2 regions of the Tetragenococcus halophilus genome follow, and region 1 is predicted to be linked to the other one. Evidence: predicted binding sites of a transcription regulator. Region 1 holds the regulator's gene; the other holds the start of a gene.
What was found. The regulator HrcA, encoded in region 1, represses chaperone genes, less so after heat shock. The targets are predictions, from matches to a motif close to TTAGCACTCNNNNNNNNNGAGTGCTAA.
Positions count from the first base shown of each region.

Region 2: a site for HrcA is predicted at 3,094-3,120, ahead of groES (co-chaperone GroES). Genes of this name have one in related genera too.

Region 1 covers NZ_CP012047.1:990,973-999,376, forward strand. Annotated here, with positions in the region: gene ltrA (group II intron reverse transcriptase/maturase) at 37-1,335, shown strand; gene ltrA (group II intron reverse transcriptase/maturase) at 1,914-3,212, shown strand; gene hemW (radical SAM family heme chaperone HemW) at 3,375-4,526, opposite strand; gene hrcA (heat-inducible transcriptional repressor HrcA) at 4,745-5,785, shown strand; gene grpE (nucleotide exchange factor GrpE) at 5,831-6,406, shown strand; gene dnaK (molecular chaperone DnaK) at 6,460-8,316, shown strand.
Region 2 covers NZ_CP012047.1:811,225-819,628, reverse strand. Annotated here, with positions in the region: gene AC806_RS03890 (SDR family NAD(P)-dependent oxidoreductase) at 1-714, shown strand, start outside; gene groL (chaperonin GroEL) at 1,095-2,735, opposite strand; gene groES (co-chaperone GroES) at 2,766-3,050, opposite strand; gene AC806_RS03875 (CPBP family intramembrane glutamic endopeptidase) at 3,313-3,945, shown strand; gene AC806_RS03870 (MBL fold metallo-hydrolase) at 3,994-4,824, opposite strand; gene AC806_RS03865 (two-component system regulatory protein YycI) at 4,853-5,716, opposite strand; gene AC806_RS03860 (YycH family regulatory protein) at 5,721-7,040, opposite strand; gene walK (cell wall metabolism sensor histidine kinase WalK) at 7,037-8,404, opposite strand, start outside.

The DNA.
Region 1 (8,404 bases):
GCGTATGTAGATGTGTCGAGTTATCCTCTAGGAGAAATGAAAGAAATGTATCGTAAGTCTTCATCTTTGATGAAGTCCGTTGTAAGAAAAGAAAATCTTAAGACAGCCGCAACAAGGGTCCGACGTAATAAAGGAGCCGCTGGTGTCGATGGTATGGCTGTGGATGAAGTAGAAGACCACATTGAGAAGTTGTATGCGCCACTAAGGCAGAAATTGCTTCAAGGGACCTACCAGCCACAACCGGTCAAACAAGTCGAAATACCGAAACCCAATGGTGAAAAACGCCAATTGGGAATTCCATGTGTGCGTGATCGCGTAGTTCAACAAGCGATTCGACAAGTCATTGAGCCCATCATTGACCCATATTTTCTTCCACAAAGCCACGGATTTCGCCCGAATAAGGGAACACACACTGCTTTGAAGCAATGTGTCGCCTATTATGAGGAAGGCTATAAAGTGGTGGTCGATTGTGACTTGAAACAATGCTTTGACACACTAAATCATGACAAGCTCATGTATCACTTAGAGCAGTTTATTCAAGATAAGGCAATTCTCAAGGTTATTCGTAAGTTCTTGACGAGTGGTGTGATTAACCTGTCTAGCGAATACGTAGAAAGAAAGTCGGGTGCACCTCAAGGGGCGGTCTTATCGCCTCTTCTCTGTAATATTTACTTACATGAACTGGATAAAGAACTTGAGAAAAGAGGACACCAATTTGTTCGTTATGCCGATGACTTCGTCATCTATGTCAAGTCAAAACGTGCGGGCGAACGAGTGTTAAAAAGTGTGACCCGTTTCATTGAAAAAGATCTTAAACTCATTGTTAATCAAGACAAGAGTCAAGTGGGGGCACCAACGCGTTTAAAATTCTTGAGCTGTCTGATAATGAAAGTCAATGGCACCTGTCGTTTTATCCCTACCAAAGAAGCCAAGAAGAAATTCAAAGCCGAATTGAAACGTCGAACAAGCCGTAAGCGTGCGGGTGATTTTCGAACGATCATAGAGGAAATCAATCAAGTCACGCGTGGCTGGATAGGCTATTTCGGATTGGGATTTATTCGAGGTTTTATTCAAAAGGAAATTGAACCATGGTTACATCACCGCATCAGGCAGCTGATCCTCAAACGTTGGAAAGTTCCCAAAACGAAAATAACGAAGTTATTGTCTTATGGTTTAGATTTAAACGGCGCCAAGAAAATCGGATCCTCTAGAAAGAAATATTGGCGACTGTCCAAAACGTCTGAAGTTCATCGGACACTTACAAACGAAAGACTCCACCGATGGGGCTTAGTTTCACTAAGCGCCTTGGTAGAGTCTGCTTACGCAAGATATTGAACCGCCGTATACGGAACCGTACGTACGGTGGTGTGAGAGGTCGACTAATCAATTAATGGTTAGTCTCCTACTCGATTGTGCCAGGCATGGCATTTATCTAGCTAGTGAAAGTCTAGTCACGGGTAGTTACCGCCAAGTGTAGCGAGCCACAAGCCGAAATCAGCGATGATGGGGTGAAGGAAGTGGTGGCGCAAATCTCTTGAACCTACGCACAGGAACTTGATGAGGCTAAATGGTGGATAAGGCTGCATATCAAGCCGAAGTCCAAAAGGTAAACGTAAAACCAAGACAGTAAATCAAGAGGTTGTGGAGAGAAAGATAAGTGTCTTACCCTGGGAGATCTTACGGACGTTTGCGAACGGTCGAAAAAGGTTTGTCGTAAGAAGTCAGCCGAGGCCATAGTAGCTATGATATTACATGTAGTGAAGGGCTGAATGTTTGTATAGTGTGAATCGCTAGAAGAAAATATCCAAGCAGTCCGGAAACGAGGATACCCTAGAACGGTAGAACGTAACTATCGATGGGAAAAGTAGTGAGGACGATCTTGGATCCATCTACACCTAGAGGAGGAACAGCGCATGAGATTCATTGAAAAGATCACGAGCCAGCAAAACATGAGACAAGCCATCGAGCAGGTCAAAAAGAATAAAGGCGCTCCGGGTGTTGATAAAATGACAGTCGACGAACTTGACCATTATTTCTATCAACACGGACATTCCCTTGTTCAAGAGATTCGATCGATGACTTACCGTCCGAAAACAGTCAAACGAGTTTATATCCCTAAGCCCGATGGAAAACAAAGACCTTTAGGGATTCCAAGTGTCGTGGACCGTGTGGTACAACAAGCAACCGCGCAACAGCTGAGTCGCATTTTCGATGTTCACTTCAGTGAAAGCAGTTATGGTTTTCGTCCCAATCGAAGTGCACATCAAGCGATTGAAAAAGTTCTTGATTACTTGAATGAAGGTTATGAATGGCTCATTGATATGGACATTGAGAAATATTTTGATACGGTTCATCATGATAAATTAATCTCGACCCTTAGAGAACGGGTCAAAGATAGAGAAACGCTTCACTTAATACGTGTTTTCTTAAAAGCAGGGATTATGGAAAATGGCTTTGTTCGTCCGAATGAAACGGGCGTTCCGCAAGGCGGACCTTTAAGTCCCATTTTAGCGAATATTTATCTGGACAAATTGGATAAAGAACTAGAAGCAAGAGGACTCTATTTTGTCCGTTATGCGGATGATACGGATATCTTTGTCAAAAGTGAGCGGGCAGCCAATCGTGTAATGAAATCTATTACGAGTTGGATTGAAAGAAAGCTTTTCTTACGAGTGAACGTCACAAAAACCAAGGTGGTACGACCGACACAGAGTCAATTTTTAGGGTTTACCTTCTGGAAGAACCAGAAGGGTTGGCAGTGTAAACCGAGCAAAGTTAGTAAAACAAAGCTCTATGACAAAACCAAAGCCATCCTTAAAAGAAAACAGGCGGTGTCGCGACCCTTAGCGGTGACATTCACGAAACTCAACCAAACGATAAGAGGCTGGATCAATTACTACCGTATCGGGAATATGAAAACCTATCTAGCAAAGTTTGGGCAATGGTTACGACATAAAGTCCGAGTGATCATCATAAAGCAATGGAAACTGCCACAACGAATCTATACGAATCTACAACAATTAAACCGATTATTCAAATGCCATTTTACCAAAGAAAATATTTATAAGGTGGCAAATTCGAGATTAGGTTGGTATAGGAAATGTGGCATGGACGTCGTCAATTTTACCCTAAGTCCGAAAGTTTTAGCCATAAAGAAAAAGGATCGACCTGGATTGGTCAATCCTTTAAATTACTATCTTAATCAAGCGTGAAAACAATACAAATGGAGCGCCGTATACGAGAACCGTACGTACGGTGCGACGGGAGGGGCGGAAATCTTATTTCCCCTCTACCCTTTTATATCGATATAACAAAGAAAATAAAAATCAATATTGCATTTGCTTTAATAGAAAAAATAGCTTATCTAAAAATTTTTATGAGAGCAAGAATTTTTCAAATACTTCGTTTCCTAGAAATAAACCTTTACGAGTCAACTTGAGATGATCGTTTTTAAAAGTTAATAATTGCGCATCGAATAGTTCAGGAAGAACTTCCTGGTATAAATCGGTAAGTTCTAAGTTGAATTTTTCTTTAAAACGATGCAAGGATACGCCTTCTTTTTTCCTTAATCCTAAAAATAATTCCTCTTCAATTTGGTTCTTAAAAGAAAGGTTTTCTGTTTCAATGATAGGTAACTGATTATTACGTAACAGGTTTAAGTAATGTTGAATAGGACCGAAATTTTTATAACGTTGTTGGTTTAGGTAGCTGCTAGCACCAGCGCCAAAACCATAATAATGCTCATTATTCCAATAAACTAGATTATGCTTTGATTCCCATCCTTTTTTAGCGAAATTACTAACTTCATAGTGAGAAAATCCGGCTTTTTCCATCTCATTTATCGCTAGCTCGAACATTTTTGCCTCTTCTTCTTGTTCGGGCAATTCAATTTTTCCTCTTCTTACCCAATTCATAAACATTGTTTTATTTTCTAAAATTAAGGAATAAATCGCATAGTGAGGTAAATCAAGAGCGATCGCTTTTTCTAAAGTAATAAGAAAATCTGCAATGCTTTGTGCAGGCAGAGCATAAATTAAATCGATTGAAAGGTTGTCTATCTGATTTTTTTCTATTAATTTTAATGTTTGGTATACATCTTCAGCAGTATGTTTACGGCCAATTCTTCTTAGAAGACGATTATCGAATGTTTGCACCCCCATTGAAAGGCGATTAATTCCATAATTTTTAATGACATTTAGTTTTTCTTGCGTCAAATCACCAGGATTTGCTTCAATTGTAAATTCTTTGGTAGTTTCAACGGGCAGCAATTGAGTGATGCCACTGAGTAAATCATCTAATTGCTTAGCAGATAGACAAGTGGGCGTACCTCCTCCGATATAAATCGTTTGACTGGCATCTGTAGGATGAAGATCAAGTGTTAATTGTATTTCTTTTAATAACCCTTGGATATACTCATCGACAGGCTGCCCTTTTAAAAATACTTTATTAAAATTACAGTAAAAGCAAATATGTTCACAAAAAGGAATATGAATATATGAAGAGGTATTTTGTAGAACTTTTTCCATTAATTAATTGCTCCTTTAGCAAAGCATGTTTTGTCATTAGTTTACCATAGTTATTTATAAACTTAGACGAATTTCTAGCTATTTCTCCAGAATTAGCACTCTAACATAAAGAGTGCTAATTTTTTGAGCATTTCCTCTTGACATTCTTGTGATTTGTGGTATATTAATAATCGTGTTAGCACTTAGATATAAGGAGTGCTAATTAAAGGGTGATAAATTTGTTGACGCAAAGACAAGATAATATTTTGCATCAAATTATTCATAATTATACAAATTTAGGAAAGCCAATTGGATCTAAAACGCTGATGGAAGAAGGGATCGCAGCTAGTTCAGCCACGATTAGAAATGAGATGAAAACTCTCGAGGAATATGGGCTTTTGGTAAAACCACATTCTTCTTCAGGTCGTATCCCTTCGCTAAAGGGTTATCGCTACTATGTCGATTATCTGCTAGAACCAGAAAAGTTAAAAAAGAGCGAAGTAGACGTCATACAGCAGTCCTTAGGAAAAGATTTTCATGAGATCAATGATATCATTGAACAATCAGCTAAAATTCTTTCTAAATTGACTAGCTATACGGCGCTATCGATTGGACCTGATGTAAGTAATAGAAAACTTACAGGTTTTAAAATGGTGCCACTTAATAATCGGCAAGTGATCGCAATCATTGTAACTGACAAGGGAAATGTTGAAAATCAAGTATTTTCAATTCCTAAAAGCGTAGATAGTGAAGATCTTGAAAAAATGGTGCGAATCATCAATGATAAACTAATCGGTGAACCTTTATTAATAGTTTATCAACGCTTGCGAACTGAAATCCCGATGATTCTTCATAAGTATTTTCAAACAACTGAAGGAATTCTTGATTTATTCAATAATATGTTGAGTGAAGCTTTTGAAGAAAAGATTTTTGTTGGCGGTCAGATGAATTTACTGAATTCCGATCAAATCCAAAACATTGATCAGTTTAAATCCATGTATTTGTTTATGGAGAACTCGAAGCAATTGAATGAATTGTTGAGCACTAAAGATCAACCGATTCAAATTCGGATTGGGTCAGAATTGGGTAATGACTTACTAAGCGACATGAGTTTGATCCAAGCTAATTATGAGATTAAAGATCATGGCAATGGTACGATCGCATTATTAGGTTCGGCTAGTATGCCGTATTCGAAAATGCTTAGTTTACTTGATGTGTTTCGTCAAGAACTAGCAGAAACACTGGATGATTATTATCGTTCGATCGATTCATTCGGCTGATCTGCGTGAATTGTCAATTATTTATATAGAAAGGATGTTAGATGATTGTCTGATAAAAAAAAGAATGCAGAAGAGTTTGAAGAAACATTTTCTGACAAAACCAGTGAAGATGAATCAACTGTAGAAAATGAAACAGTTGAAGAAAATGAGAATGAAGATGTTCAAGCTATTTCAGAAGTTGATGACTTAAAAGCACAACTTGATGAAATGGAAGACAAATATCTTCGTGCTTCAGCTGAGCTTTCGAATATGAATAATCGTTTTCGTAACGAAAGACAAACATTGCAAAGGTATCGTTCACAAGATTTAGGAAAGAAATTACTTCCTGCAATTGATAATTTAGAACGTGCTGTAGCAATTGAAGTTGAAGGAGAACAAAACGAAAGCTTGAAAAAAGGGGTAGAGATGACTTTAGAAAGCTTACGTTCTGCCATGCAGGAAGAAGGAATTGAAGAAATTTCTGCCCAAGGTGAAACGTTTGACCCTACATTACATCAAGCTGTTCAAACAGTTCCTGCGACAGAGGACCATCCGGCAGAAACAGTCGTTGAAGTATTGCAAAAAGGTTATAAAATTTATGACCGTGTACTTCGCGCCAGCATGGTAGTTGTCGCACAATAAATTAGTTTATTTCAATATTAAATGAATGATAAAATGACAAAGGAGATCATAGTATGAGTAAGATAATTGGTATTGACTTAGGTACAACAAATTCAGCCGTTTCAGTTTTAGAAGGCGGCGAATCGCAAATTATTACAAATCCAGAAGGAAATCGTACAACACCTTCTGCTGTAGCATTTAAAAATGGCGAAATTCAAGTAGGTGAAGTAGCAAAAAGACAAGCAGTTACAAACTCAGATACTGTTACTTCTATTAAGCGTCATATTGGTGAAGATGGTTATAAGGTAGAAGCGAACAATAAATCTTATACACCACAAGAAATTTCAGCAATGATTTTGCAACACATTAAAAGCTTTTCAGAAGATTATCTAGGCGAAGAAGTTGAAAAAGCTGTTATTACAGTTCCTGCTTATTTCAATGACTCACAACGTCAAGCAACTAAAGATGCTGGTAAGATCGCTGGATTAGAAGTTGAACGTATTGTAAATGAACCAACTGCAGCTGCTTTAGCTTACGGTTTAGATAAAACTGAACAAGATGAAAAAATCTTAGTATTTGACCTTGGTGGCGGTACTTTTGACGTTTCCATCTTAGAATTAGGTGACGGTGTATTTGATGTGTTATCTACTGCCGGTGACAACAAGCTAGGTGGAGATGACTTTGACGAAAAAATCATTGATTACATGGTGAGTGAATTCAAAAAAGAAAATGGCATTGATTTAAGTAAAGACAAAATGGCTTTACAACGTCTAAAGGACGCTGCTGAAAAAGCGAAGAAAGACTTATCAGGCGTTTCAAGTACACAAATCAGTTTACCATTTATTACAGCTGGTGAAGATGGCCCTCTTCATCTAGAAATGAATATGACTCGTGCAAAATTCGATGAATTAACAAGTAGTTTAGTTGATCGTACAAAAGAACCTGTACGCCAAGCTTTGAAAGATGCTGATTTATCTCAATCTGATATTGATCAAGTCATCTTGGTTGGTGGTTCGACTCGTATTCCATCTGTTGTTGAATCAGTACGTAAAGAAACAGGTAAAGAACCAAATAAATCAGTGAACCCGGACGAAGTAGTTGCTATGGGTGCTGCTATCCAAGCGGGTGTTATTAGTGGTGATGTTAAAGATGTTGTATTACTTGACGTAACTCCGTTATCTCTAGGAATTGAAACTATGGGCGGTGTATTTACGAAGTTGATTGATCGTAACACTACGATTCCAACAAGTAAATCGCAAGTATTCTCTACAGCGGCAGATAATCAACCAGCCGTAGATATTCACGTATTGCAAGGTGAACGTCCAATGGCAGCTGACAATAAGACGTTAGGTCGTTTCCAATTAACAGATATTCCAGCAGCTCCACGTGGTGTACCACAAATTGAAGTTAGCTTTGATATCGACAAAAACGGTATTGTAAATGTTTCAGCTAAAGACTTGGGCACACAAAAAGAACAAAAAATTACCATTCAATCTTCTTCCGGTTTATCAGATGAAGAAATTGATAAAATGGTTAAAGATGCTGAAGCAAACGCTGAAGCCGATGAAAAACGTAAAGAAGAAGTTGACCTACGTAACGAAGTAGATACACTGTTGTTTACAGTAGATAAGACATTGAGTGACCTTGATGGTAAAGTCGACGAAGAAGAAGTCAAAAAAGCTGAAAATGCACGTGATGAACTAAAAGCTGCAGTGGAAGCTGACGACATCGAAGACATGAAAACTAAACGCGATGCATTGAATGAAATCGTACAAAACTTGAGTGTTAAGATGTACGAACAAGCATCACAAGAACAACAAGGCGATCAAGGAGCTCAAGGCTCAGACGATGCTTCTAACGCTTCTGGTGACGACGATGTAGTGGATGCAGATTTTGAAGAAGTAGATGACGACGATAACGATAATCAATAATTTCGTTATTTGGGAAAAAGCCAAAGACATCCACTTTGGCTTTTTCTTTTGAAATATTGTCTACTATAGTGATAAACCGGTCTTTTCT
Region 2 (8,404 bases), 180 kb from region 1:
AATGAAGAAAAAGGTTTTAAAACTATTGAAGAAATACAACAAACAACCGGCAATCAGAATCTAAAATATTTTAATGGCGATTTTGCTTCGCTTCAATCGGTAGCAAAATTGGCTGAAAAAATTATAGCAAATAGTGAAAAAATTGATCTTTTGATAAACAATGCTGGTATTGGTGGCGGTCCGAAATCACAAAAGCAACGTGAACTGAGTCAAGATGGTTACGAGTTAAGATGGAGTATCAATTATTTAGCTCAAGTTTTATTAACTAGAAAATTACTTCCGATGATGAAAGATCATGCAAGAATCATTAACGTTGCTTCAGTTGGCCAAGCGCCTATTGATTTTAATGATATCAATATGGAAAACCATTATGAAGGTTACTTAGCATATGAGCGTAGTAAATTAGCTTTGATCATGTTTACATTTGACCTTGCAGCTGAATTACAGAAAAGAGAAATTCACGTCAATGCACTACATCCATCAACACTAATGAGCACAAACATGGTATCTGATCATTTCGGTCCAGCGCAAACTTCAGTGGAAAAAGGTTTTTCTGCCGTTGAATATCTTACAACTTCAAAAGAATTAGATGAAGTTACAGGTGAATATTTCGAAGGTAAAACCCAAGCTCAAGCAAACGCACAAGCTTATGATAAAGCAGCTAGAGAAAAATTGGGACAAATAACAAAAGATAGCATAGCAAATTATCTATAAATAAAAAATACAGATTGATTTTAGAGTATAAAAAACTTATGTTGTATGAGCGGCGATAGCACATAGAAATGGGAAACTTATGTTGTATGAGCAACGATAGCACATAGAAATGGAAAACTTATGTTGTATGAACGACGATAGCACATGGAAATGGAAAACTTATGTTGTATGAACGACGATAGCACATGGAAATGGAATTTCTATGTTGAATATATAGCAATTCGAATTCGCATAGCTCTTTTATATTATCAACGATAAAAGGTAAAGGACACTACGGCTCGCCTTCGCTCGCCCTAGTACTGTTCATCTCTTTGTTTACGCTTCGATTCACAGCAAAAAAGCCTTGGACATTTTAAAGTCCAAGGCTTTTTGTAAAGCTATTACATCATGCCGCCGCCCATCATTGATGGATCCATTCCTTGAGCGCCAGCTCCAGCATCATTGCCTGATTCATCTGGACGATCTGCAATTACTGCTTCTGTTGACAGTAGTAGTGCAGAGATAGATGCTGCATTTTGTAAAGCAGAACGTACAACTTTAGTTGGGTCAACAATACCTGCATCAACCATGTTTACCCATTGACCAGTTGCTGCGTTAAAACCAACGCCTAGTTTTTCGCTTTTTAGTTTTTCAATAATAACTGATCCTTCAAAACCAGCGTTTTCAGAGATTTGACGTACCGGTTCTTCTAATGCACGAAGTACGATGTTAACTCCTGTGATAGCATCGTCATCTGCATCTAGTTCAGCTACTTTATTAATTACATTAACAAGTGCTGTACCACCACCGGATACCATACCTTCTTCAACACCAGCGCGAGCAGCGTTTAAAGCATCTTCAATACGTAGTTTTAGTTCTTTTTGTTCTGTTTCAGTTGCTGCACCGACTTTGATTACTGCAACACCACCTGCTAATTTAGCAAGACGTTCTTGTAATTTTTCGCGATCAAAGTCAGAAGTTGTTTCAGCTACTTGATTTTTAATTAATTGTACACGATCTTCGATAGCTGTTGAATCGCCAGCACCTTCAACGATTGTTGTATTATCCTTATCAACAGTTACTTTATTAGCTTTACCAAGAGAGTCCATTGTAGCATCTTTTAGTTCAAGTCCTAAATCTTCAGTGATAACTGTAGCACCAGTCAATACAGCGATGTCTTCTAACATTGCTTTACGACGATCACCAAATCCAGGAGCTTTAGTTGCAACAACGTTAAATGTCCCACGAATTTTATTCAAAACAAGTGTTGGTAAAGCTTCGCCATCGATATCATCAGCGATAATCAATAGTGGTTTAGATTCTTGTACAACTTGTTCTAATAAAGGAAGAATATCTTGAATGTTAGAAATCTTCTTATCAGTAACCAAAATGTAAGGACTATCTAAATCAGCTTCCATTTTTTCATTATCAGTTACCATGTATTGTGATAGATAGCCGCGATCAAATTGCATACCTTCAACGACATCCAACTCTGTGTCAATACCTTGTGAGTCTTCAATAGTAATCACACCGTCGTTACCAACTTTATCCATTGCATCTGCAATATATTGGCCTACTTGTTTGCTGCCAGAAGAAACTTCACCAACTTGTACAATCGCTTCTTTTGATTCTACTGGTGTAGAAATATTTTGTAATTCTTCTACAGCTTTTTGTGTTGCTTGTTCAATACCACGACGAATGCCTAAAGGATTAGCCCCAGAAGTAACGTTTTTCAAACCTTCGCTTACAATGGATTGTGCTAATACAGTTGCAGTTGTTGTACCGTCACCAGCGATATCGTTAGTTTTAGAAGCAACTTCTGAAACTAATTGCGCGCCCATATTTTCAAAACGATTTTCTAATTCAATTTCTTTAGCAATCGTTACACCATCATTTGTAATTAAAGGAGAGCCGTAAGATTTTTCTAAAACAACGTTACGACCTCTTGGGCCTAAAGTTACTTTGACTGTATCTGCTAATTTACTTACGCCATTAAGCATTGAACGACGTGCGTCTTCTGAAAATTTAATATCTTTTGCCATGATTTCTTCACCTCAAAATAAAGTATTTTTTTATTCTACAATTGCTACAAGGTCTTTTGCTGAAAAGATCATGTAGTCTTGTCCATCATATTTCACTTCAGAGCCGGCATACTTTTCAAATAAAACAGTATCTCCGACGTTTACAGGAACCTTTGCTAGTTCACCATTATCTAGTGTACGTCCTGGACCGACAGCTACAACTTTACCAGTTTGTGGCTTTTCTTGCGCAGTGGATGCTAAAACAATGCCTCCAACTGTTTTTTCTTCTTCTTCCGAAACTTCGATCAATACGCGATCGCCTAATGGTTTTAACACGAGAAATCCCTCCAAATAAAATTTTTCATTTAATTTTCTGTTATTAGCACTCATTAATATAGAGTGCTAACTCACAATTTCAATATTATCATTTTTTACTAATATTGCAAGTAGTTAGAACAAATTTTTTTACAAAAGTCAAAAAAAGTCAGTCACTTCTAAGGCCGAATTTATCGACTAAATGACTGGCAATTGTCAATCTGACTCTCTTTTTGTATAATAAATAAATTGATAAAAAATTTCTTAGAAAAAGGAGTCGCTAATGTCTGTAAGAAAATATAGTTTATTAACCATTTTTATGTATATTATTGCTTTTTTTGCTCCCATCTTTGCGCCAACGAGCCAAGCCAGTACAAATGTCACCACCGTAACCTATCTTTTAGGCGCTGCTTTTATGATTTTTTTGTATCTTAGACAAACGAGCAAATTAAGCTTTGAAAAAAACAAGATTAACCTGCTCCCTACTTTATTTTGGGGGATCGTCGGGATTTTTCTAGCCATACTTTTGCAAACAGTCATTATGCAAATAGAACAATTTTTCGGCATACCGATTGAATCGCAAAATACACAAAATATTATTGGGATCGTTTTACGTCAACCCTTATTTGCGCTAGCAGCAATGGTTGGCGGTCCGATTATGGAAGAGTTTGTCTTCCGTCGTTCTTTGATCGGTCTTTTTGATTCATTTGCTTATCCTTGGATAGGTATTATTGTTAGTTCGTTAATATTTGCTGTTGTCCATCAAGACGGACATTTGCTGTTATACTTTTGTCTAGGCTTTTTCCTTAGCTTACTTTATAAAAAAACTGGAAAAATTTGGACTTCCATGATTAGCCATGTCGGCATGAACAGCTTAGTCGTTATTGCAAATCTTGTCCTAATTGCTGGAAATTAAGCAAAAAAGAGACATTCCGAATAAAGATTTTATTCGGAATGTCTCTTTTTATATAGCAAACAAACTTGTCGCTTGTTCTGGATCTGTATCACAAACTTTAAACATTTCACCTGCACCAAAATCATGTTCTTTTAAAGTATTTTCCATGGTTAAATGAGCTAACTCTTTTAAATTGTTTTCTTTACTTAAATGACCTAGATAAATGCGCTGGGTTTGATCTGTCAAAATATCTGTCATCGCAAGTGCACTATCCTCATTTGATAGATGACCGCGATCGCCTAAAATCCGCTGTTTTAAACTCCAAGGGTACTTACCTGAACGCAACATCGCTAAATCGTGGTTATTTTCAATCAAATAAGCATCTGCGCCGCGTACGACCCCACGCAAATAATCGCTACAATAGCCAGTATCAGTCAATACCACAAATGACTTTCCATCTTTATGAATGCGGTAAAACTGCGGAGCAGCCGCATCATGTGAAACGCCAAAGCTTTCAATATCCATATCGCCAAAAGTCAAAACTTTACCCATTTCAAAGGAATGCTGATGTTCAAGTGCGACATTGCCGATTAAAGGCGACATTGCTTGCCAAGTTTTATCATTGGCATAAATATCCAAATGATATTTACGTGATAATACGCCCACACCATGAATATGATCACGATGTTCGTGGGTAACAAAAATCGCATCTAGATCATCCGGTTTTCGTCCTACTTCACTAAGCAATGAAGTGATTTTTTTTCCGCTTAAACCAGCATCTACCAGAATTTTCTTTTTAGGTGTTTCAATATATAATGAATTACCGGTGCTTCCACTGGCTAAAACACTTACTTGAAATGCATTTTCTTTCTCCACTGCGCGTGACTTCCTCTCTAACATAAAAACTAATTTCATTATACATACCTTTTTATGAATTTTCTACCGTTTGAACTGTAGTATTTGTAATGATGCGATTTGTCAACGCATTGACTTTTTCAATTTGAGTCTGTCCATCCTCGTCTTCAATCGCAACAAACCAAGCAGGTACATAAACATTTTGTCCTCGTACTTTCAAATTTAAAGTATAGGCTAGATGGCGCCATTTGATTTCAGAGCCACTTGGAATTTTATTATTCACATATAAGGTATTGATAATTTCTTCTTCTGAATATAAAGAGATTGCTTCGCGCAATGGAATCAAATCAGAAATATGCGTTTGTGTATAATTACTTAAAACCCATTTATCATCTTGCTCTGACAGCTCGATTTCAATACGACTCGAACTATCATCAATAGGAATACCCTCATAGCTTTGTGCCGCAATTATTGATGGGTAATCTCCTTTAAAGCTTGAAACATCTTCTAAGTAACTGTATTCGTCTCCAAACAACACTTGATCTTCTTCTTGTAAAAATTGCTTTAATACATTGCTTGTCTGAGAGGTATCGGTGATCGCATTTTCTTCTGTCAAACTATGAGTAAGTGTTTTATCATCGACTGAAGTTTGATCTTTTAAAAGATCCTGGTCATCTTGACGATCCCTTTCTTCATCCAACGCCTCATTCATATCGCTAGGTTTGCCACTGATATAATAACCTTTTTGGTGTTTTCCAGAAAACTGACCACTATAGCTTATATCTTCTGAATCCAGACGATCTTCGATAGGAACTTTTTGGTCTGTTCGATAAACAACATCTTCCTGATCGTCTGCTTCTTTATAAATACTAAATAAAAATATATTCAATCCTAGAAAGGCAAAGAAAAAAATCCAACCGATCTTTTTAAAATCCATTTATTTATTCCTCGCTTTCTTGCAATTGTTGCATTAAGTCTTCTGATTTATGCCAGCTATTTCCATACTGCACATACCAAGCCGGTTCTAAATCGACAACACCTGTATCTTCAATATTTTCCCAGCTGTAGCCAACAACCAGGCTGTGTAATTTTTCTGGGTCTGCGCCTGTATAATACAGATCTTCTAAAACTTCTTTTCCTGAAGGAACTTCTATTTCACTATCAGAAGGAATCGGCACTTGAATCATATTTAGATTAGCTTGGATTTCCACGCTGCGTTGATCTTCTTGCGAAGTATCTGAAAATTCAACCGAAAATTTCCCTTCCTCGGTATCGCTAAAGACTGGAAAACCTTCTACAAAAATATGATAATCAAGGGTATTTTGCATAGAATCTAAAAAGCGTATTGAACCATAATTAGTGCCCAGTTTTCGAATATATTGATAACTATCAGTATAAGGGTCGAATTCCTCTTCTTCAGAAGTATTCCCTTGAAAATCGACTCTTTGGTTATCGGGCTCAATGACCATCGACTCAGACCCATCGTAAATATTTAGATTGTCGGTATCGTCATTACTGCGTAAATTATCCGGATTTGTAAAGAAAGAATCGCGGAAAACAGTATATGGTCTTGAAGAAGCAATGTAACTAAACTTTTTCAATTTTACTGGCTGGTCATTGAAGTATTCAAAATAATCAAGTCTTTCATCTTGAACAACATCATACCAGTCTACAGAATCTTCATTTAAGATGTTTTTTATACCATCTAAAGAAGATTGAATATCCGCTTCTGCTGATAGCTGTTCATCTTTGTTAATAAAACGAATTTTCTCTTCTGTAAAATCAATTTGAACCAACTGAAATGTCAATGAATTTATTTCTTCATTTCCTTCATTTGCCAACGCTAAATTAAAAAAGTCAATGTATTTTTCTAAAGGAAAGGAACTAGCATAATCCATCTCAATCCCATCAGACATTCTGGTTTGTTGAACTAGTTGTTCAGTTGAATCATAGCTTTGGACATTTAAAGAGTTAAAAGAAGCTTGCGAAATATCTGCCTGTAAATCTTCTAATAAGTTTTCCGTATTACTGGCTTGGATTTGATCTTCTGTTTTATAAACAGCTTTTATAGGTAAAAAGACATCTTCAGCGGCTATATAATCCTCTTCTTCTTCCTCATCATGTGCTTGACTTTCTTCTGTTTCTTCGACAAGTGTCTGACCTTCAATGGTTGGATTGGCCCATATCAAGTAAGAAAGATAGAAACTTAAGATGATCATTAGTGCTAAGCCGATCCACAAAAAATATTTTGAAAACTTCATTCCCACCAGTCCTCCTCATAAGGTTCATAAGGCAAACTAACAAAGAAAGTTGAGCCGACATGTTCACGACTTTCAACCCAAATGTTACCTCCATGAACTTTCAATACTTCTTTAGAAATCGCAAGGCCTAAGCCGGTACCGCCTTGCTTACGTGCTCTTGCTTTATCGACCCGGTAAAAGCGATCAAAGACTTTATTAATATCATTAGGTGGGATGCCTAAACCTTGGTCGGTAATACTTAAGATGATATTATTGTGTGTTTCCACCAATCGAACCGTGATGATACCGCCATCTGGTGAATATTTCACCGCATTGTTCATCAGATTATCAATTACTTGAATCATCCGGTCGGTATCTACTTCTACCCATAATTCTCTTTTCGTAAAATCACGTTTGATATGATATTTTTTTTCTTGCTCATCGACCATCATATCAAAACGGTCTAACACAAAATTCACCAGTTCTTTAAAATTAATATATTCTGCTTGGAGTTGATAATTTCCGCTATCCATTCTAGAAAGACTCAATAAATCATTGATCATACGAATCATACGATCTGTCTCATTTAAAGTAACATTCAAGAACTTCGGCGCGATTTCTTCGTCTTTCCAAGCGCCTTCAGACAAAGCTTCAATATAGCTCCTAGTACTTGTCAAAGGCGTACGTAATTCATGCGAAACATTGGAAACAAACTCGCGTCGTTCTTGTTCAGTTTTTTCTTGTTCAGTGACATCATGTAAAACAGCCACTAAACCAGAAATAAAGCCGGAATCACGACGGATCATGGAGAAATCTACACGCAAAAGGACATTATCCAAATTTTTATCGGCAGAAGGTCGCTCTAATAAAATTTCCTCTGGATTTTCCAAAATTTTACGTAAAGTATAATCTTCTCCCATATCAAAAAGCGTTAAAATCGATTGGTTTACTGCAGATTCACGTTCAACATTTAGTAAAGATAAAGCCATCTCATTGATAGTAATTACTTTTCCACGACGATCTGTTGCCACAACACCGTCTGTCATGTGGGATAACACACTATTTAAACGGTTGCGCTCTGATTCCATCGCTTCTTGTGTTTCTTCAATTCGTTCGCCCAATTGGTTAAAAGTCGCTGCCAATTCACCCAACTCATCATTTCCTTTTACTTGGACTTTACGACTATAATCTCCCTTGGCAATACGAAGGGCCTGCTGTCGCATTTCCGCAATCGGCTGAGTGATGGAACGCGCCACTAAAACAGCCACGATCATCGAGATAAAAACTGCAATCACTGAAGAAGTAATAAAAATTAAAGCAATATCATTGATTTCTTCATATTGTTGTTCTAAGTCACTTCTAATATACAAGGCCCCTGCTACTGT